DNA from 3 places in the Bacillus bruguierae genome. Region 3 is predicted to be linked to each of the others. Evidence: predicted binding sites of a transcription regulator. Region 3 holds the regulator's gene; each other region holds the start of a gene.
What was found. Region 3 encodes Rex, which represses fermentation and respiration genes when NADH is low (regulators of the CRP and FNR family bind a similar motif). Its sites were predicted from a motif close to TTGTGAAATATTTCACAA; they were not measured.

Region 1: the regulator Rex is predicted to act here: its motif matches at 5,343-5,360, upstream of WAZ07_RS08435 (L-lactate dehydrogenase).
Region 2: the regulator Rex is predicted to act here: its motif matches at 3,436-3,453, upstream of pflB (formate C-acetyltransferase).

Annotation. Positions count from the first base shown of each region.
Region 1 is NZ_JBAWSX010000003.1:352,462-359,961, forward strand. It holds gene WAZ07_RS08400 (acetyl-CoA C-acetyltransferase) at 1-285, shown strand, start outside; gene WAZ07_RS08405 (acyl-CoA dehydrogenase family protein) at 429-2,213, shown strand; gene WAZ07_RS08410 (cytidine deaminase) at 2,633-3,043, shown strand; gene WAZ07_RS08415 (MBL fold metallo-hydrolase) at 3,210-3,932, shown strand; gene WAZ07_RS08420 (TetR/AcrR family transcriptional regulator) at 3,936-4,493, shown strand; gene WAZ07_RS08425 (hypothetical protein) at 4,635-4,820, shown strand; gene WAZ07_RS08430 (spore coat protein) at 4,834-5,082, shown strand; gene WAZ07_RS08435 (L-lactate dehydrogenase) at 5,455-6,405, shown strand; gene WAZ07_RS08440 (PTS transporter subunit IIC) at 6,426-7,439, shown strand.
Region 2 is NZ_JBAWSX010000007.1:32,327-39,826, forward strand. It holds gene pflA (pyruvate formate-lyase-activating protein) at 277-1,008, opposite strand; gene pflB (formate C-acetyltransferase) at 1,075-3,324, opposite strand; gene WAZ07_RS13255 (glycosyltransferase family 2 protein) at 3,665-5,224, opposite strand; gene WAZ07_RS13260 (NAD-dependent epimerase/dehydratase family protein) at 5,217-6,182, opposite strand; gene WAZ07_RS13265 (nucleotide sugar dehydrogenase) at 6,179-7,426, opposite strand; gene WAZ07_RS13270 (glycosyltransferase family 2 protein) at 7,416-7,500, opposite strand, start outside.
Region 3 is NZ_JBAWSX010000032.1:6,659-14,158, forward strand. It holds gene groES (co-chaperone GroES) at 1-208, opposite strand, end outside; gene WAZ07_RS25845 (CPBP family intramembrane glutamic endopeptidase) at 552-1,280, shown strand; gene WAZ07_RS25850 (YdiK family protein) at 1,283-1,480, shown strand; gene WAZ07_RS25855 (redox-sensing transcriptional repressor Rex) at 1,507-2,136, opposite strand; gene WAZ07_RS25860 (ABC transporter ATP-binding protein) at 2,320-4,245, shown strand; gene tsaD (tRNA (adenosine(37)-N6)-threonylcarbamoyltransferase complex transferase subunit TsaD) at 4,592-5,608, opposite strand; gene rimI (ribosomal protein S18-alanine N-acetyltransferase) at 5,608-6,051, opposite strand; gene tsaB (tRNA (adenosine(37)-N6)-threonylcarbamoyltransferase complex dimerization subunit type 1 TsaB) at 6,063-6,755, opposite strand; gene tsaE (tRNA (adenosine(37)-N6)-threonylcarbamoyltransferase complex ATPase subunit type 1 TsaE) at 6,736-7,209, opposite strand; tRNA gene WAZ07_RS25885 (tRNA-Asp) at 7,400-7,475, opposite strand; tRNA gene WAZ07_RS25890 (tRNA-Met) at 7,479-7,500, opposite strand, start outside.

The sequences.
Region 1 (7,500 bases), on a different contig from region 3:
GCATTAAAATTAGCAGGTTTAGAGTTATCTGATATCGGTTTATTTGAACTAAATGAAGCATTCGCATCGCAATCAATCCAAGTTATGCGCGAACTTGGACTAGATGAAGAAAAAGTAAACGTAAACGGCGGAGCAATCGCCCTTGGACATCCGCTTGGCTGTACAGGAGCAAAATTAACATTGTCTCTTATTCATGAAATGAAACGCCGCAATGAACAATTCGGTATCGTAACAATGTGTATCGGCGGCGGAATGGGTGCTGCTGGAGTGTTTGAATTACTTTAAAAGCGGAGTCGACTGTTCTAGCCACTGGAACTGGATAATATAAAAATGGACTTAGATAGATAAAGAGTGTATGCCAAAAAAGAAGGCTAGCTTCTCTTATAACAAGAGAAGCAGCCTATGAAAATATGAAGGAGGAATTTTTTATGGAAAAAACAGTAGGAAATGCATTAAAAGGCGGTAGCTTTTTAATTGATGATATTACAATCGAGCAAGTATTTACGCCAGAAGATTATAGCGATGAGCATAAATTAATTGCGAAAACAACAGAAGATTTTATCGTAAATGAAGTATTGCCAGAGCTTGAATATTTAGAGAAACATGAGTTTGATCGCTCTGTTCGCTTATTAAAAGAAGCTGGCGAGCTTGGCTTATTAGGTGCTGATGTGCCAGAAGAATACGGCGGTATTGGTCTTGATAAAGTTAGTTCTGCATTAATCGCAGAGAAATTCTCTCGTGCAGGCGGCTTTGCAATTACGCACGGTGCACACGTTGGGATTGGATCGTTACCAATCGTATTATTCGGTAACGAAGAGCAAAAGCAAAAATATTTACCAGCGTTAGCAACAGGTGAAAAGTTAGCTGCATACGCATTAACAGAGCCAGGTTCTGGATCTGATGCATTAGGTGCAAGAACAACGGCTCGCTTAAATGCAGAAGGCACACACTACGTATTAAACGGTGAAAAACAATGGATTACAAACTCTGCTTTCGCTGATGTATTCGTTGTATATGCAAAAGTAGATGGCGAACATTTCACAGCGTTTATCGTAGAAAAAGAATACCCAGGCGTATCGACAGGACCAGAAGAAAAGAAAATGGGTATTAAATGTTCTTCTACTCGTACATTAATTTTAGAAGATGCATTAGTACCGAAAGAAAATGTCCTTGGTGAAATTGGTAAAGGTCATGTCATTGCCTTTAACATTTTAAATATTGGCCGCTATAAATTAGGTGTTGGTACAGTTGGTTCTTCAAAGCGTGCGTTAGAAATTTCAGCGCAATATGCAAATCAACGTCAACAATTTAAACAACCAATTGCTCGCTTCCCATTAATTCAAGAAAAACTTGCAAATATGGCAGCAAAAATTTATGCAGCGGAAAGCTCTGTATATCGTACAGTTGGTTTATTTGAAAGCCGCATGAGCACATTATCCGAAGAAGAAGTAAAAGACGGAAAAGCTGTTGCAGCTTCTATTGCTGAATATGCAATTGAGTGCTCTTTAAACAAAGTATTCGGTTCTGAAGTATTAGACTACGTAGTAGATGAAGGTGTCCAAATCCACGGTGGTTACGGATTTATGGCAGAGTACGAGATTGAAAGAATGTACCGCGACTCTCGTATTAACCGTATTTTCGAAGGTACGAACGAAATTAACCGCTTAATCGTACCAGGTACGTTCTTACGTAAAGCAATGAAAGGCGAATTACCACTTTTACAAGAAGCACAAAAATTACAAGAACAGTTAATGATGATGATGCCAGAAGAAGTAGGCGATGAGCCATTAGCACTTCAAAAACATTTAGTGAAAAACGCGAAGAAAATCGGCTTAATGGTTGCTGGTTTAGCGGTTCAAAAATACGGTAAAGGCTTAGACAAAGAACAAGAAGTTCTTGTGAACATTGCAGACATCGTAAATAACTTATACGCAATGGAATCAGCTGTTCTTCGTACAGAAAAAGCAATCAAAGTAACAGGCCTTGAGAAGAACAAACAAAAAGTTCTTTACACAGAAGTATTCTGCCAAGAAGCATTCAACCAAATCGAAGCAGATGCAAAAGAAACAATTATCGCTGTTGAAAATGGCGATATGCTGCGCATGATGTTATCTGCACTTCGTAAACTAACACGTCATACACCAATTAACGTTATTCCGAAGAAACGTGAAATTGCAGCGAAAGTGTTAGAGGATGAGCGTTATACAGTTTAATAAAATAAAACTTCCATCAGTGACGTTTTTTCACTGATGGTTAGTTGAACCAATCGGGCTTTAACGGGCAGTTTTTTCCCCGTGCTTGAACTGCCCGTTAATGCGGGATGGAAAAGAAGGAGCTGCCACGGGGGCAGCTCCTTCTTTCGCGTTTGACAATATATCGACGATTCGACATAGGATAAAGATTCTTCGACGATGTTTGACATGCGGAACGTCGGGCGATCGTACAAAACTGTATTGCAAGTAAGTATGGATGAGGAGTATTAGCTGATTATGTACAGTCATCTCATTTGTATATCATCGAGTCAATTACTTTATTGTTAGCGGGAATGTACTTTACACAAAGCTCATTTTTATCTCACGTGATGAGGGAACGGCCTTTAGAGAAAGAGACAATATAGAAAGGTATTGATTTCATGTCAATTGAACAAGAACTATATGAAGCAGCTACTCAGTTTGTTAAGAAGCGCTATCCCACAGGCTGGGGAGGAGCTGCGGCAATGTGTACGGAAGATGGGGATATTTTGATTAGTGTTGCCCCTGAAGTTATTAATGCTTCAACTGAATTATGCATGGAAACAGGGGCGATATGTGAGGCGCATAAGTTAAATAAGAGAGTCACGCATAGTATTTGCGTCGCAAGAGATGATGAACATGCCGAATTTAAGGTATTGACCCCATGCGGTACTTGCCAAGAACGTTTATTTTACTGGGGATCAGATGTGAAAGCCGCAATTTATTCTCGAGAAGAAAAACTCGTTTTTAAAACGTTACAAGAAATACAGCCGTATCATTGGTACGAGGCATACCAGGATTGTACGGAATAATTTTATTAGGAATTTGAAGAGATAGGTGAAAAAAGAAAAAAGAAGTAGTCATATAAAACGACTACTTCTTTTTTTTGCACAAAAATGGAATTTCTAGTGACAAAAACTAATACCATTAGTATAATAAAACTAACGACATTAGTTTTTGGGAAAGGGAGCTGGAAATATGAGGATGATGCACGAAAAAACAGTATATCAATTGTCATTTTTACCAAAAGTGTTTCCTGTGAATTGTTACTTTGTGGAGGAAGAAGACGGTTTAACTTTAATTGATGCGGCTTTGCCATATAGCGCAAAAGGTATCTTACAAGCGGCTCAGAAAATAGGGAAACCGATTACTAATATTGTATTAACGCATGCACATGATGATCACATCGGTGCGCTAGATGCATTAAAGGAAGTACTTTCAGATGTTCCTGTTTACATTTCGAATCGTGATGCGCGTTTGTTAGAAGGAGATACGACGTTACAAAGGGATGAACCGAATACGCCGATAAAGGGCGGTGTACCGAAAAAAGTGAAAACAAGACCGGATGTTTTATTAGAGGATGGGGACCGAATTGGTTCGCTTCTTGCGATAGTAGCGCCGGGACATACACCAGGCTCCATGTCGTTTCTTGATACGCGAAATAACGCTCTTATTGCCGGGGATGCATTTCAAACAAGAGGGGGCATGGCTGTTTCGGGACAAATGAAATTTTGGTTTCCGTTTCCTGCAATGGCAACGTGGAATAAAGAAATAGCATTACAGAGTGCAGAGAAGCTGAGAGAATATGAGCCTTCCTTGCTTGCGGCAGGACATGGGAAAATGATAAAGGATCCAGGCGCTGCAATAGAACTTGCTATTAAGGAAGCAAAGCGAAATGTAGAAAGTATGAAAGAGGGTTAATTTATGTCACCGAGAATCGGACTTACATTACAGAAAATTGTAGATACAGCAGCAGAAATCGCAGATACAAATGGGATACAAGAAGTAACATTAGCGTCATTATCGCAAAGGCTGGGAATACGTTCCCCCTCTTTATATAATCATGTGAAAGGGTTACAAGACGTACGAAAAAATCTTGGTATTTACGGAATAGAACAGCTGCATGGGGCGCTGAAAGAGGCGGTAGAGGATAAAAGCATGGATGGAGCAATTCATGCATTAGGAGAAGCGTACGTGTCGTTTGTCCGAAAACATCCTGGATTGTATGAAGCAACTTTCTTACGAGATGAAGAAGTGCGACAAGCTGGTAATGGGATTGTAGAGCTTTGCCTCCATATTTTACAGCAATACGGCTTAGAAGGAGAAAATGCACTTCATGCGACGCGTGGACTGAGAAGTATTTGTCATGGATTTGCGTCGATTGAACAGCAAGGTGGATTTGGCTTGCCGATGGATTTAGATGTGAGTTTACATCTATTGTTAGGAAATTTTATAAAAGGATTATATGTTTATCAATTATAGACGTATTTGGATTTACAGTTTGAAAGTTAAACCTTAGAGGAATTCTAAGGCTTTTTGCGTTGTGGGGATTTTTAGATGTATACAATCTGAAAAGAAATAAATACTAAATGTTGAATGAAGAAAGAAAGGAAGGCTGTTACGATGCAAAATTTAAATGAGCTTGAGGTGGAAAATTTACGTCATCTTATTGGTGGGCATGCAACAGTTATTAACAAATTACAAGAGTATGCACAGGCATGTACGGATCCGCAGCTGAAGCAGATGCTGCAAAAAGATGTACAAGATGCACAGAATACGAAGCAACGATTAATGTCTTTTCTAGGATAGGGGTGTAAAGAACATGAATGAAAAAGATATGGTAAATGATTATTTAGCTGAATTAAATGCGAGTTTAACAGGCTATGCGAATTACATTGCTCAAACGAATAACGAGCAATTGTATCAAACGTTAATTCAAATTCGTAATCAAGACGAATTGCGTCAGCGTAATTTGTATGAATACGCGAAGCAAAAGAATTATTACCAACCAGCAGCTCCGGCAAATCCAACGATTGTTCAGCAATTGAAGAGTCAATTAAGTATGCAATAAAGTGAAACTTCTATCAGTGACGCTTTTCTCACTGATGGTTAGTTGAACCAATCGGGCTTTTATGGGCAGTTATCCCCCACCTATCTTCTTCGTTTCTCTCTCAAGCGTGAGGTGGGGGTCTTACTGCCCGTTAATGCGGGATAAGAACAGAATCAAAAAACGGGTAACGTGATTGAGACGTTACTCGTTTTTATGTGAAAGTAAAGCATATGGAACTTTGTCGAAATTATGTACAAAGGGACATAAAATGTCTACATTATTTGTGAAATATTTCACAAGTTGTACATGGTTTCTATGCTGAAAACTTCTATAATAAAACGTGTAAGGTACATAAAAGAAAGAAGACTACATTAAGAAGCAGGGGAGATCGTCATGAATAGAAGTACAAGAAAAATTGCAATTATAGGTGCTGGATTAGTTGGATCTAGCTGTGCGTATTCTATTGTGAATCAAGGAATCTGTGAAGAGTTAGTGTTAATTGATATTAATCATGAACGAGCAGTTGGTGAAGCGATGGATTTATCACACTGCATGAATTTTACAAATACAAGAACAAAAATATATGCAGGAACTTATGAAGATTGTAAGGATATGGATATTGTTATTGTTACAGCAGGACCTACTCCAAAACCGGGACAAAGTCGTCTTGATACTTTAAGAGCAGGTGCAAAAATTATGGAAAGTGTCGTATCAGGGGTTATGGAAAGCGGATTTCAAGGCATTTTCTTAATTGCCTCTAATCCAGTTGATATTATGACTTACCAAGTTTGGAAGTTATCCGGTCTTCCGAGAAATCGCGTGATTGGTACTGGAACATCCTTAGATTCTTCTCGCTTAAGAACAATTTTGTCTGAAATATTTGAGGTAGATCCGCGTAGTATTCACGGTTACTCATTAGGACAACATGGCGATTCACAAATGGTTGCTTGGTCTCACGTAACAGTTGGCGGAAAACCAATTCTCCAAATTTTAGAAGAGCAAAAAGAACGATTTGCGGATATTGATTTAGATTCGATTGTTGAACAAACTGCAAAAGCGGGTTTGGAAATTTCTAAACGAAAAGGAACAACTTATTACGGCACGGGGAACTCCTTAGCTTATATTGCACGTTCTATTTTTAATGATGATTATCGTGTTATGGCTGTATCAACAATTCTAGATGGTGAATATGGTGAATATGAAATTTGTACAGGTGTCCCAGCTATCATAACAAGAGATGGTATAAAAGAGATTGTTGAGCTGAACTTAACAGAAGCTGAAGAAAGCCAATTTGCACAATCAAATGATATTTTACGGGACTATATGAAAATAATTGGTTACTAGATTAGAAGAAGGTAAAACAGATGAAGGAATATATCATGCCTCGTATATTTAAAGGGTCTGCAGGAATTGCACAAGGTATTTTCGTATCTCTTGGAATTGGCCTACTGATTGAGAATATAGGAAGAATCGTTGATATTCCTATGTTAATTACAATCGGAGTTGTTGCGAAATCACTTATGGCGCCGGCAATTGGAGCAGGGATTGCTTTTATGCTCGGAGCAAATGGACTTGTCATTTTCTCAGCGATGGTTGCAGGAGCGATTGGAGCTGGATCAATTTCGATTACTGCAGCCGGTTTGATGATTAAAACTGGTGAACCAATCGGTGCGTTATTAACAGCGACGCTAGCGGTTTATATCGGTAAACGGTTAAGTGGAAAAACAGCTTTAGATATGATGCTCGTTCCGTTTGCAGCAATATTAGTTTCAGGTTTAGTCGGTATGTGGCTATCTCATAATATTAGTCCGGTCTTACATACAGTTGGTGCATTTATTAAAGATAGCTCAGCTGGTAACCCATTTATCGCGTCTGTTGTACTTGCAGTTGCTTGGGGATTGTTATTAATGTCTCCAGCGTCATCAGCAGCTCTAGCAATTGCACTTAGCCTAGATGGTATGGCGGGTGGTGCTGCACTTGCAGGATGCGTCGCTCAATTTATCGGATTCGCTGTTATTTCTGCGAAAGAAAATAATTTAGGTGGTATTTTAGCACAAGTTCTTTGTACACCGAAAGTACAACTCCCGAATATTACGAAAAACCCAATGATTCTCGTACCAACTGTTGTTGCAAGTGCAATTGTAGGTCCTGTATCAGCGCTTGTATTTCAAATGACAGCAGGAAAAGAAATTGCAGGTCTTGGACTTAGTTCCTTAATCGCACCAATTAACTTGATTTCAAGCAAAGGATTGAGCGTTGTTCCAGCGATGGTGATTACTTATATCGTAATTCCAGTAGCTGTTTCTTATATACTGTATATAATTTTGAAAAAAGCGGGTCGCATTAAACATGGGGACATGACTGTACCGCAATCTTAAAGACTAGTAAGAGTATTTAAAAATATGCCAATTTGAAAATCTCCTCTTACATAGAGAAAAG
Region 2 (7,500 bases), on a different contig from region 3:
TATGTTATTGACCCCTTAATCCCATCTGCTCATATCTTAACATTATACTTTCCTATAACTGCTTTCGCAATAACTTGACATTTATCTATACTCCATGATACGCACTATACTATTTCTTAATTCTTTCTATTGTTTCGTTTTCCCTTTACATTTTCGTAAATTTATCCATATCATTTCTTTACAAAAATAGTCATTATATAATTTAAGTATACTCTTTTCCTTATTTTTACTCTACTATTTATCGAAAGAAAGCAAAAAGCCTAATCCAAAATTGGATTAGACTGCTCCTAAAATGCTTTTTGCTTTTTGAACACATTCTTCCGTTGGAGGCTCTACTCCTTGAAGAGGATACTTGTGACCTAGTGCCTCCCATTTATAGACCCCTAACTTATGATACGGCAATACTTCTATCTTTTGTACATTATCAAGACTTTGGATAAAGGCTGCCAATTTCTCTAGGTCTTCTGTACTATCAGTAACTCCAGGTACAAGTACATGACGCACCCAAATTGGTTTCTTTTTATCTGATAAATAACGAGCAAATTGTAAAATATGTTCGTTCGGTTTTCCTGTTAATTTGCGATGTTTTTTTGAATCAATATGTTTTAAGTCAAGTAATACCAAATCTGTATATTCCATCAAAATATCTAGTTTTCTTTGGAATTCTTCATCTTCAGAATAGCACCCACCTGAAGAATCAATTGTCGTATGAATGCCGATCTCTTTACATTTCTTAAACAGTTCAATCAAAAAGTCTAACTGTAATAGCGGCTCACCGCCACTTACAGTAATACCACCGCCGGAAGCTTCCATAAAAGGAATGTAACATGTAACATCCTGCATCACTTCTTCGACTGTTATTTCTTTCCCTTTACCAATTTCCCACGTATCCGCATTATGACAATATTGACAACGTAGTAAACACCCTTGCGTAAAGATGATATAACGAATCCCTGGGCCGTCAACAGTACCACAAGACTCAACAGAATGAATTCTTCCTTTTACCATGTTACTTCCTCCTCTATTAAAACAGCTCCCCTCTGCCCTACGAAAAACAGAGGGAAACTTTTTTACTTACATGCTTTCGTGCATTGTACGGTTAATAACGTCAATTTGTTGTTCACGAGTTAACTTAATGAAGTTAACAGCGTAACCAGATACACGAATTGTTAATTGTGGATATTTTTCAGGATGTTCCATTGCATCCATTAATGTTTCACGGTTAAATACGTTAATATTTAAGTGATGTCCTTCTTTTACAGCATACCCATCTAACATAGATACTAAGTTGCGAATTTGTACATCTTCTTCTTTTCCAAGCGCTTTTGGAATAATAGAGAATGTGTTAGAAATACCATCTCTTGCCTCTTCATATGGTAATTTCGCAACAGATAATAATGATGCTAGTGCACCTTTTGTATCACGGCCATGCATTGGGTTTGCACCTGGTGCAAATGGTTCACCAGCACGACGGCCATCTGGTGTGTTACCAGTTTTCTTACCGTATACAACGTTAGATGTGATTGTTAAGATTGACATTGTATGAACAGAGTTACGATATGTTTTATGCTTACGAAGCTTGTTCATAAATGTTTTTACAAGGTTTACTGCCATTTCATCTACACGGTCATCGTTGTTACCGTATTTAGGAAAATCTCCTTCGATTTCAAAATCAACAGCAATACCGTTTTCATCACGAATTGGTTTTACTTTCGCATATTTAATTGCACTTAAAGAGTCAGCTACTACAGATAATCCTGCGATACCTGTTGCCATTGTACGAATAATCTCTGTATCATGAAGTGCCATTTCGATACGCTCATAGCTATATTTATCATGCATGTAATGAATTACATTTAATGTATTTAAGTAAAGACCTGCTAACCATTCCATTGTCACATCGAATTTACGCATAACTTCTTCATAATCTAATACTTCAGAAGTAATTGGTGCATATTCAGGTGCAACTTGTGCTTTTGATTTTTCGTCTTTACCACCGTTGATCGCATATAATAATGCTTTCGCTAAGTTTGCACGTGCTCCGAAGAATTGCATTTGTTTACCAATTCTCATTGCAGATACACAGCAAGCAATACCGTAGTCATCACCATATTCTGGGCGCATAATGTCATCATTTTCATATTGAATTGCAGATGTTTTGATAGACATTTTCGCGCAGTAGTTTTTAAAGTTCTCTGGTAATTGTTTAGACCAAAGAACTGTTAAGTTTGGTTCTGGAGCTGGTCCTAAGTTATCTAATGTATGCAAGAAACGGAATGAGTTTTTCGTTACTAATGGACGACCATCAAGTGAAATACCACCGATAGATTCTGTTACCCAAGTTGGGTCACCAGAGAATAAATCATTATAATCAGGTGTTCTTGCGAATTTCACAAGACGTAATTTCATAATAAAGTGGTCAACAATTTCTTGTGCTGTTTCTTCTGTTAATGTACCGTTTGCTAAATCTCTTTCAACATAGATATCTAAGAAAGTAGATGTACGGCCAAGACTCATTGCTGCACCATTTTGCTCTTTAATTGCTGCAAGATAACCGAAATATAACCATTGGAATGCTTCTTGTGCATTTGTTGCTGGTTTAGAAATATCAAAACCATGAGAAGCTGCCATTTGTTTTAATTCTTGAAGGGCACGCATTTGCTCAGATAACTCTTCGCGTAAACGAATTGTCTCTTCGCTCATTACACTGCTCGTTAAGTTTAAATCTGCTTTTTTCATTTCAATTAAACGATCAATACCGTATAATGCAACGCGGCGATAGTCACCAATAATACGACCACGGCCATATGCATCTGGAAGACCTGTAATAACGCCTGATTTACGAGCTGCTCTCATTTCTGGAGTATAAGCATCGAATACACCTTGGTTATGCGTTTTACGATAGTCTCTGAAAATACGGCTTAGTTCTTTGTCCATTTCGTATCCGTAAGCTTCACAAGATAGCTCTGCCATACGAACACCACCGAATGGTTGTAATGAACGTTTGAATGGTTTGTCAGTTTGGAAACCAACTACTTTTTCAATATCTTTATTTAAATATCCTGGACCATGTGATGTAATAGTAGAAACAATTTCTGTATCCATGTCAAGGACGCCGCCATTGTCACGTTCTTGTGTTGTTAAATCCATTACTTGATCCCAAAGTTGTTTCGTCGCTTCTGTTGCAGCGGCTAAGAAGGTATCATCACCTTCATAAACGTTTATGTTATTTAAAATGAAGTCGCGAACATCAATCTCTGCTCTCCACTTTTCACCTTTAAAGTTTTCCCATGCGTTTTTTACATTTTCTAATACTTCAGTCATCCTAATCTCCTCCATTTTATGATTAGTACAGGACTAAGAATTTTTATATAACAGCTTACGTATTTAGGATACTACTTTTTAAAAAAAGTGAACGTTAAAGTTGTGACATGTTTGTGAATAATTGAGCAAACCCCTATTTACATAGTGAAAACATCATTTGAAACTTTGGTAAATTAGCCCTCTTTTAGCAATTTTATTTTTTTGGCATTCAAATAAAGGAATCCTTCTCTGTAGTATAAGAATCGTGCCTATTGTAAACTGTAATACTCTTCTCTTTTATTCTGTTATAGTTTTTTGAAACAGAATAAATAAAGGTGTACCTGTTTCGGCACACCTTTTTTCATTCCAATTCCCTCTTACGCCCTCCATCATGAAAACCACCTCGAACACCAAGTTCCTCTATCACACATGACATACCTTCTATATGGTCCCCTATAATTCGAAGTACAGCAGGAGCATGTCCTTTCACTGCAAAATGTTCGCTCGGACGAATGCGATTCAGCTGATCCACATCCACGCGATGCACACAAGAAATTAAAAAGCCTGCTAATATCGCCTTTACCTGTGCTACACATGGAGATAATAAAGCATCAAACCCAATACACTCTAAACAACTCCTACTAAACGCATTTGGTACAGCTACTAGCGAACCTATCCCTAAATCTTTTCGATTGCAAGCTAAGTTTAAAGCATATTTTAGCGCCGTAACAAGGTGTAATGGCGCTCGTAAATCCAAATAGTAATTTAAATCATTCAATACCACATCTTGCCCGTCTGCAACCGCTTTGGCAAAAGGATACAAATCTTTTGCAGGTATCACAAAATCACCATCAATAAATAGTAAAATATCCCCCTTAGCCATTTGAGCACCTATAGAACGCCCTACATCATTTCCAAGTCTTTCTTCATATACAACAGTTGTAGCTCCGCACTGCTTTGCAATCGTTGCTGTTTGATCATTTGATCCATTAACAAGAACAATAATTTCAAGCGGTTCAATTTTACGTGCTTCTTGAATAACCATTGCAATTGTCATTTCTTCATTTTGAACAGGAATGATAATAGAAAGTTGTTTACCATTATATAAATTAGATTGAACACCCCAACCTTTATAATACGGCGGCAATGCTTGATCCCCGAGCTTTTGCAAAGCTAATACAATATCTCTTCTCCTATTTCCATCTGTATATACTCCTCGGCTATCATAATTAGCCAACCATTCGCCCAATGCTTCTATATGATCCCCTATCATTCGTTGCTCTGCATGTGCAAGTTGATCCCCATATGCTTCATGCTCAGCTGGACGAAACTTGTTTGGAGTAATGACATCAATTGCACAGTGCCTCTGTATTCGCCATTTTTGTGTTATTAAACGAACATGCGCAACAATCGGATTACATAATGCATCATAACCAATACTTTCTATCGCTTCTTTCGTTATCGCATGCGGTACTGATAAAATTGAATCAATTTGTAAATCGGCTCGGTTCACTATATCGTTCAAAATTTGTCGCCAGACGGTAATTGAATACGGACGTTGTTTTTTCTTAAATAAAGCGTCAAAATTATTTAGAATCACGTCTGCTTGTCCATGTAAAATGGGATTGAGAAAAAAACTGAGGCTAGATGAAGGAATAGGAAAATCACCGTCTAAAAATAGCAAGACTTCACCCTTGGCACACTTGGCGCCGACTGCACGACCGACGTCATTTCCAAACACTTCGTTACTACTTAATACTGTACAACCCAGCTTTTTTGCAATTCGTTCCGAATCATCTGTACATCCATTCGCAACAACAATAACTTCAAGCGGATTCAGCTCCTTTGCAGAAAGGATTACCTCTCGAATAGAATCGGCTTCATTATATACAGGAATAATAATAGATAACGACTTAACCATATAATTCTTCACGAAACCAAGTGATGGTTTTCTGTAATCCTTCTTCAAATGACACCTTTGGTTGAAATTGCAGTAAAGTAGTTAACTTCATTACACTCGGACGTCGATGTGGAATTTCTTCAAATCCATCAGGATATACTTCCTCAAATGGAAGATAAATAATCTCCGAAGAACTTTGAATTGTCTTTCGAATAATTTCAGCAACTTCTTGAATAGAAATTTCATGTTCAGAACCAATATTAATAATTTCACCATTTACTTTCTCATCCATTGCTCTAATTGTTGCTTCTACTGCATCTGTTACATACGTAAAACAGCGCGTTTGTGCACCGTCCCCATATACAGGAACTGCTTTATCTTGCAAAGCTGCACTAATAAACCTCGGAATAACCCCTGCATACGGACCATCTTTAGCGCGTGGTCCATATATATTAAAATACCGGACAATTGTTACTGCCAATCCTTGGCGAGCGTAACTTAAACAAAGCGTTTCTTCTAACGTTTTACAAATCGCATAGCTCCATCTAATTTTTGCAGTTCCACCATATAGACGATCACCCTCCTCTAAAAAAGGTGGTTTTGCTTTTCCATACACTTCAGATGTGGACGCAAATACAACTTTTTTCTTCCCTTTTAAAGCAGCTTGCAAAATATTTCTCGTCCCGTCAAAGTTTGTTTCAATGAGCTCAACGCTTTTTTCCATCGTGCTTCTTACACCTAAAATAGCCGCTAAATGAAATATGACATCATGACTTTGAACCAGTTTTTCAATTTTCTCTTTATCTAACACACTTGCTTTTACAGTTGAAATTTTCTTCATTAACTCTAAATGATATTTACGTTCTCCTTTATAAAAATTATCTACAATCGTTACATCATAGCCACGATGCAAAAGCTCTTCGGCTAAATGAGAGCCAATAAAGCCAGCTCCTCCTGTAATTAAACATCGCTTTTTCATATATTCACCTGCTTTAATACGCCACGTGTATCTAATACTTTCTTTGCTTGTTTAATTAACTTCCAATCAATAATAGAATGATCTGTTAAAACAACTACAATATCCGCTTGATCAATCGCTTCCTTCGTTAATAAAATAGATTCATAACTTTTACCAGAAATGTTTGCAACCGGAATATATGGATCATGATACGACAGGTTATATCCTTCCTTTTGTAACAAGTCGGCAACTATAAGAGCAGCTGATTCGCGTAAGTCATTTACATTTTTCTTATAGGCGAGACCTATTAACAACACGTTTGCCTTTTCTGTTATTTGTTCTTTTACTTGTTTCACAATATGTTTCGGCATTTCCTCATTAATACGGTGTGCAACATCAATAAAATGACTAACCAGACCATATTGTTTCACTTTCCATTGGAAATATAACGGATCAACGGGAATACAATGCCCACCAATTCCTGGCCCTGGCCAATACGGTGTGAATCCAAATGGTTTCGTCGCTGCTGCTTCTAAAGCCTCACGAAAATCTATTTGTAACGCCTTACATAATAAATCCATTTCATTTACCAATGAAATATTAACGAGCCGTTGTATATTTTCAAAGAGCTTGCACATTTCAGCAACTTTCGGCGTGCTAACTGGCACTATATAATCAAATATATCTCCATATAATTCCATAACTTTTTTCTTACACAACTCTGTTTGACCACTTACAACTTTTGGAATAGATTGTACTGTATGTGTCGTATTTGCAGGATCAATACGTTCAGGGGAATATCCGATATAATAATCTATCCCAGCCTTTTTACCGCCTTTTGATAGAATCGGAATAACTACTTCTTCTAACGTACCTGGATATGTTGAACTTTCAAAAATGAAGGTTTGGCCCATTTGAAGATGTTTTTGAATATAATGCGAGGCGGAGATGATGGCACTTAAATCTGGTTCACCATTTTGATCTATCGGTGTTGGCACCGTTACAATGATGTGAGTACTTTCTTCAAATGCTTTCACCCCTTTTTCTGGGGTTGTTGCTCTAAAGCCGCCCTGTTTAACTAATTGCTGCAACACTTTAGATGTAACATCAGGGATGTAACTAAAACCGTTTTGAATGCTTTTTATTTTCTCTTGATCTTTGTCTAATCCTACTACCTTATATCCTTTCTGCGCAAAATGAATCGCCAGCGGCAAACCGACATATCCTAAACCGATAACCGCCACTTTGCGATGATTAATTTCCATGCTCCTCTTCCTTTCTAAGTTGGTCTATAATCACCCTGTCACGTTCACCATCTGTAAAACTTCCTCGTTTATCT
Region 3 (7,500 bases):
CATATTTTGAGAAGATGATACGATCTCCTGTAGCTACATCTAAAGCAACACGCTCACCATTTTCAAGCACACGACCAGTACCAACTGCCACTACTTTACCTTCTTGTGGTTTTTCTTTTGCAGTGTCTGGTAGTACGATACCACTTGCTGTTTTTTCTTCTGCTTGAACAAGTTCAATTATAACGCGATCACCTAATGGCTTTAGCATGAACAACAACCTCCTCAATTTATTATGTAAATTTTATGTTTATTAGCACTCTAATACCTTGAGTGCTAACACACTTATTATAATAAAGAATCTCATTTTCTTTTGCAAGTGAAAAAATCGTAATTTTTCGGAAAACTATTCCACCCCCTCCCCAACTTGTTTAAAAACTTTTATGATTTACTTAATAATTACATAAGGGAAAACTGCAAAAAATCCATTTTTAGATTCCGTCGTTTTTTCATCTTCTCCTATGTTACAATAAGAAAGATGCCATAATTTGTTTTCTCTATGGATAGGGCATTTTCCTTTTTCTTTACAAAAAATTCAAAAAGGAGTTACGAAATTGAAGAGACAATATTGGTGGGTTATTGTTACATATATTTTGATGCAACTATCAGGGATAATTGGAGGATGGATCCTTCTAAAAAGCGGAGTATACAATAATGGACATCGGACCTTTGAACAAAAAGTTCAACTGGCAACTGCACACTGGGGACTGATTAGCTTCTTTATTGCTCTTATCATTATCCTTATGTTACTACGCAATGATACACAATCAGAAAAATGGGAGCGTGGAAAAACAAATATTCTTGCTACGATAGGATGGATTATTTTAGGAGTTTTTCTTGCTTTATTCGCCCAAGTAATTGCCGGCACAATTGAAACACAAGTTTTTAAAATTAAAGCTGAATCAGAAAATACACAAAACATTATCGAAATTATAAAAGCTGCTCCATTATTTATGATTGTTTCATCTATATTCGCTCCCATTCTTGAGGAAATTGTATTTAGAAAAATTCTATTTGGAACACTATATAAACGATATAACTTCTTTATCGCAGCGATCGTGAGCTCGCTTATATTTGCTCTCATTCATTTTGACCCTACACATTTATTAGTGTATATTTCCATGGGGCTTGTTTTTTCATTTTTATACGTACAAACAAAACGAATTATTGTCCCAATTATGGCTCATGTTATGATGAATACAAACGTTATGTTAATTACATTTGTACTTCGTCCATATCTAGAAAAAGCTGAAAAATTGCAAGGATTCATCGGAGGATTTTAAACATGCGAAATTCACCATTTGTTATGGCAACTTTGTATTTTCTTCTAGGGTGTATTTTTACATACTTAGCAATTACAAGTGTTCAAGATACAATTTGGAACTTTTACACACTATTGCTTGCCGTAATGGCAACGATTGATTTTAATTTTGCACTTCGCCTTCTTTTTTCTAAACCGAAAAAAGATAGTAAGAAGAAATAATAAAAACGCAGGAAATTCCTGCGTTTTTATTGTGGATAATTTTTCAAAAAGTACACGAGCGTTTGTAATTCTACTGCTAAATCAATATGATGAATTCGAATATGTTCTAATATGTTTAATCTAGCAGGTGTAAAGTTTAAAACACCTTGTATGCTCGTATGCGATAAGCGATCTGCTACAGATTGTGCAACAGAAGCAGGCACTGTTAATATTGCCACTTTTATATCATCTGATAATCTCTCTTCTAATTCATCCAGATGATATACTGGAATCCCTCCGATTTCTTTCCCAACTTTCTCTTCATCAACGTCAAATGCCATCTCAATTTTTGTATTATTATTTTTTGTAAAATTGTAATGTAAGAAAGCCGTACCTAAGTTACCTACCCCAATTAATGCTACGCGTGTTACATCATCTTGATCAAGTGTTTCGCGGAAAAACGACAATAAATAATTCACATTATAACCATATCCCTTTTTCCCTAATGCCCCAAAGTATGAAAAATCTCGTCGAATCGTCGCTGAATCTACTTTCACCGCTTCACTTAATTCTGCAGATGATACGCGTTGCTTACCAGATAACGATAAGTTTTGGATAAATCGATAGTATAGAGGCAATCTTTTGGCAGTCGCCTGCGGAATTTTAGGCTGCTCCATGCAACCCCCTCCTCTCTTCCTATCTGTTCAAGTGATTGAAACATATACAGAAGTTTAGCATTGAAACTTTTCCTTGTATAATAGAGAGAGAATTTCTCTATTTATGTTCAACTATACACTATTTTTAGTATGATTGAGAAATATAATCATGGCAAAGTTAAGAAATTATTTGAGGTGAAAACATTGATTTTACTACAAGTGAATAACCTTTCCAAGCTGTATGCGGCTGAAGTCATTCTTTCAAACATTAAGTTAGAAGTACAGACGCGTGATCGCATTGCACTTGTCGGGCGTAACGGCGCTGGAAAGTCTACATTATTAAAGATTATTGCAGGAGAATTATCCCATGACGGCGGAGAAATTATAAAACCGAAAGATGTATCTATCGGTTACTTAGCACAGCATACTGGTCTTGAAACATCGTTAACGATTTGGGATGAAATGCTAACAGTATTCCTCCACTTACAGCGCATGGAGAAAGAACTCCGCAGGTTAGAACAAGAAATGGGAAAAGAAGAAAATTTCACAAATGAAACTATTTACGAAAAACTATTAGCAGAGTATGATCGCCTACAATTAGATTATAAAAATGAAGGCGGCTATCAATACGAAGCTGATATTCGCTCTGTTTTAGGTGGACTTGGTTTTCCTTCAGAAACACACGAAGCGACAATCTCCACATTAAGCGGCGGACAAAAAACTCGTTTAGCTCTTGGTAAGTTATTATTAACAAAACCAGATTTACTTATTTTAGATGAGCCAACCAACCATTTAGATATCGATACATTAACGTGGCTGGAGCAATATTTACAAGGTTATCCTGGTGCTATTTTAATCGTTTCACACGATCGATACTTTCTAGATAGACTTGTAACGCAAGTATATGAAATTTCTAATAAACAAAGTCGAAAGTACACAGGAAACTACAGTAAATACTTAGAACTTAAAGCGGCGCTATATGAACAAGAAATAAAACGTTACGAGAAACAGCAAGAAGAAGTAACAAAATTACAAGACTTTATCCAAAAAAATATTACTCGTGCTTCCACAACAAAACGGGCGCAAAGCCGCCGAAAACAATTAGATCGTATGGAACTTATGGAAAAACCAATCGGTGATACAAAATCTGCTTCTTTCCACTTTGATATCGATAAACAAAGCGGTAATGATGTATTACAAGTAAAAGATGTTACCATTGGTTATAATAACGAGCCAATTATTCAAAACATTCATTTCCAATTAACAAGAGGCGATAGTGTTGCACTTGTTGGCCCAAACGGAATTGGAAAATCTACTTTATTAAAATCTCTTGTGGATAAACTTCGTCCTTTAAACGGTAATATTTCGTTTGGTTCCAACGTTTCTATCGGATATTATGACCAAGAACAAGCAAACTTAACATCATCAAAACGTGTATTAGACGAGCTTTGGGATGATTACCCGATGCAACCAGAAAAAGAAATTCGCACAGTACTTGGAAACTTTTTATTTTCTGGTGACGATGTTCTAAAGCCTGTTTCTTCTTTAAGCGGTGGACAAAAAGCACGTTTAGCTCTTGCAAAACTTATGATGAAAAAATCAAACGTACTTATTTTAGATGAGCCGACCAACCATCTGGATTTAAGTAGCAAAGAAATTTTAGAAAATGCGCTCATTGATTTTCCAGGAACTATTTTATTTGTTTCCCATGACCGCTATTTCATTAACCGCATTGCCACAAAAGTGATTGAGTTGTCCCAGGGCGGAGCAGCGGAATACCTAGGTGATTATGATTATTATGTAGAAAAGAAAAATGAAATGCTAGAACGGGCAGAACTCGAAGAACAAGAAACAAATAAACCTGTACAAAAACAAGTGGCACAAGAAAAATTAAATTATATTGAAGAAAAAGAACGTAAAAAGCAAGAACGCCAACGTATGCGTAGAGTTGAAGAACTAGAAGAAAATATCGCGACAATTGAAGAACAAATCATGGCATTAGAAGAACAACTTTGTCTTCCAGAAGTATATGCTGATTACGAAAAAGCCAGTGATATTACAACAGAAAAACAAACACTTCAAGAACAATTAGAAACATGTATGGAAGAATGGGAAGAATTACAACTGTGAAAAGGTTAGTGGTTACACTGACCTTTTTATTTATCCCGCTATTCGTGGCGGTAAGACCCTCAATGATGGAAATTTCACTTTATCCACAGTATTATTCACATATTGATCTTTATATTTTCAAGATAAATATAAGTTTTCCACATTATCCACAAGAATAATAATATTTACCCACAATTTATACTCACAAAAAAACCTATATTATCAACAGATAATATAGGTTTTATCCACAGGTTGTGGTTAATTCTGTGTATAAAATTACATCTTTTATCAAAAAGAATTTCTCTATCCACAACTAATAGTTTATGTTTACGTCCTCTTACATGCAAAAACGTGAAACTTACCATTATTATGATTCAATATCTAAACCAGGGTTTGCATTTAACGCTAACGTCGCTCTCTTTCCTTGCTCATATGCAATCGTACCGGCTGCAGCAATCATAGCAGCATTATCTGTACATAAAGATAACGGTGGAATGATAAGTTCAACATCTTCTTTCTTTTCAAACTCTTCCTCTAAACGAGCCCGTAATCCTTTATTTGCCGCTACTCCGCCAGCAAGAAGCACTTGCTTTACACCATACTCTTCTGTTGCTCTTATTGTTTTTGTTACTAAGACATCAATTACACTTGCCTGGAAACTTGCAGCTAAATCTTCAGGGGTAAGTTCTTCTCCGCGCTGCTTTGCGTTATGCACAGTGTTAATAACCGCGGATTTTAAACCACTAAAACTAAAATCATAAGAATCTGGTTCAAGCCATGCACGAGGTAAATCGATTGTCGGCTCTCCTTCATGAGCAAGACGATCAATGTGCGGCCCACCTGGATACGGCAATGATAATGTACGTGCCACCTTATCGTATGCTTCTCCTGCAGCATCGTCTCTTGTTTCACCAATTACTTCAAATGAACCATGCTCTTTCATATAAACAAGCTCTGTATGTCCACCAGATACAACGAGAGACAATAATGGAAACTGCAGTTCTTGTACTAAGCGATTCGCATAAATGTGTCCCGCAATATGGTGCACCCCAACTAGAGGGATATTATGTGCAAAAGCTACTGCTTTTGCTGCATTCACACCGATTAACAACGCCCCAACAAGACCTGGTCCTTCCGTAACCGCAATTGCATCAATATCCTCAAACGTAATTTGCGCTTCTTTTAATGCTTCTTCTAACACAACCGTCATTTGTTCTACGTGGTGACGAGATGCAATTTCTGGAACAACCCCGCCAAAACGTTTATGGCTTTCAATTTGTGAAGCTACAATGTTCGCCAAAATTTCTCGTCCATTTTTTACAACTGCTACAGCTGTTTCATCACAGCTAGTTTCAATACCCAATATAATTGTATCTTTTTTCATCATAAGTTCACCCACATTACAAGACCATCTTCATAATTGTCTGTATAGTATCTTTTACGGATTCCGCCATTTTGAAAACCAAATTTTCGATATAACTTTTTCGCAACTTCATTTGAAACACGGACTTCAAGCGTCATCGTATTTCCCCCAAGAGCTCTTGCTTTGTTCATTACTTCTTGTAATAACGCTTCTCCAAGCCTTTGACCGCGGTATTGTGGTAATACCGCAATGTTCGTAATATGTGATTCATCAAGAATAATCCAAAGCCCGCAATAACCTAGAATTCCTTCCTCTGTTTCCATTACAACGTAGTGTGCATACTCATTCATTTTTAATTCTCGTTCAAATGCTTCGGCAGTCCAAGGAATCGCAAATGAAGCTTCTTCAATCGCAACAATTTGTGAAATATCCTCTTCCTTCATATTTCTGAATGTAATATTCATTCATAAGACCCCTATTTCTTTTGACTTTCTAACCATTTTGCCTCTGCTTCTGCCAAACGAAGGTAACTCGGAACGAATGTATGCACAGGTTGTTCTTCTTTCTGTAAACCTAAGAAAGCTAATTCACTTGGACGTGGATTATGTTTCGTCATTGGAGCAAATACAGCTTGATCTCCTAAATGTTCTACAATTGTATCTTTATGCTGTTCTACATCATTCCCGATAAATAAAACAGATTCTCCCATCCTTTTTAACATTTGTAACCAATCGGCAATGAGAATAATACGATCCTCTTCCACAGATTGCAACTCTTGTTCTCTATATGTATACAATCCTGTATAAATTTGCTGACGACGACCATCAAATAACGGACAAATGTATCCTTGGAAATTCATTCCGTTTGCTGCCAGCACTTCTAAACTTGATACACCAACAATTGGAATTTGTAATGACCAAGCTAATGTTTTCGCTACTGTTACACCAATACGAACACCTGTATAAGAGCCCGGACCAGCTGCGACAACGATTTTATTTAATTCTTTTGGCTCCACATTACATTCTTGTAAAAGTTTCTCTACTGCTGGCATCAGACGCACAGAATGGTTTTTAGTTAAATTTGTAATGACTTCTCCCACAACAGTATTTCCATCAATAAGAGAAACTCCCATTACATAGTTAGAAGTATCAATTGCTAGTACTTTCATTTTGTAATAGCTCCTCACATAATCTAATATAACGTTCTCCGCTCGGCTCTAATACAATTTTTCTTGTACTATCCCCCGTGTGGAATAAACTAATTTTTAAAAGTGAAGGTGGTAAAAAAGCCTCTATTAAATGTGCCCATTCCACCACTGTTACACCTTCACCATAAAAATATTCATCAAACCCTAAATCTTCTTCGCTCTCCGCTAGGCGGTATACATCCATATGATACAGCGGTAATCGTCCTTTATATTCTTTAATAATATTAAATGTCGGGCTATTTACAACACGTTTCACACCAAGACCTTTTGCAAGACCTTTTGTAAATGTTGTCTTACCTGCACCTAAGTCTCCTTCTAAAATGAAAACATCCTGCGCCTCAACTAATTGTCCAAGCTTTTCTGATAAATTCTGCGTTTCTTCTGAAGACATTGTCGTTATTTCATATTTATTCAAAGGTTTCACCTACCTTACTGTTAGTATTCTCTGCTTTTTATTATACAGATTTTTTATTTTTGTTTCAGTTTCAAATATATAAAAAAGACCTTAGGAGTTGTCCTAAGGATAAGATTGACTGTCTTATAAGTTTAATTAGAGTAAATAAAAAAACACGAAACATATTGTTTCGTTCTTTATTTTATATAAATGGCGGTCCCGACCGGGGTCGAACCGGCGATCTCCTGCGTGACAGGCAGGCATGTTAACCACTACACCACGGGACCATTTGGTTGCGGGGACAGGATTTGA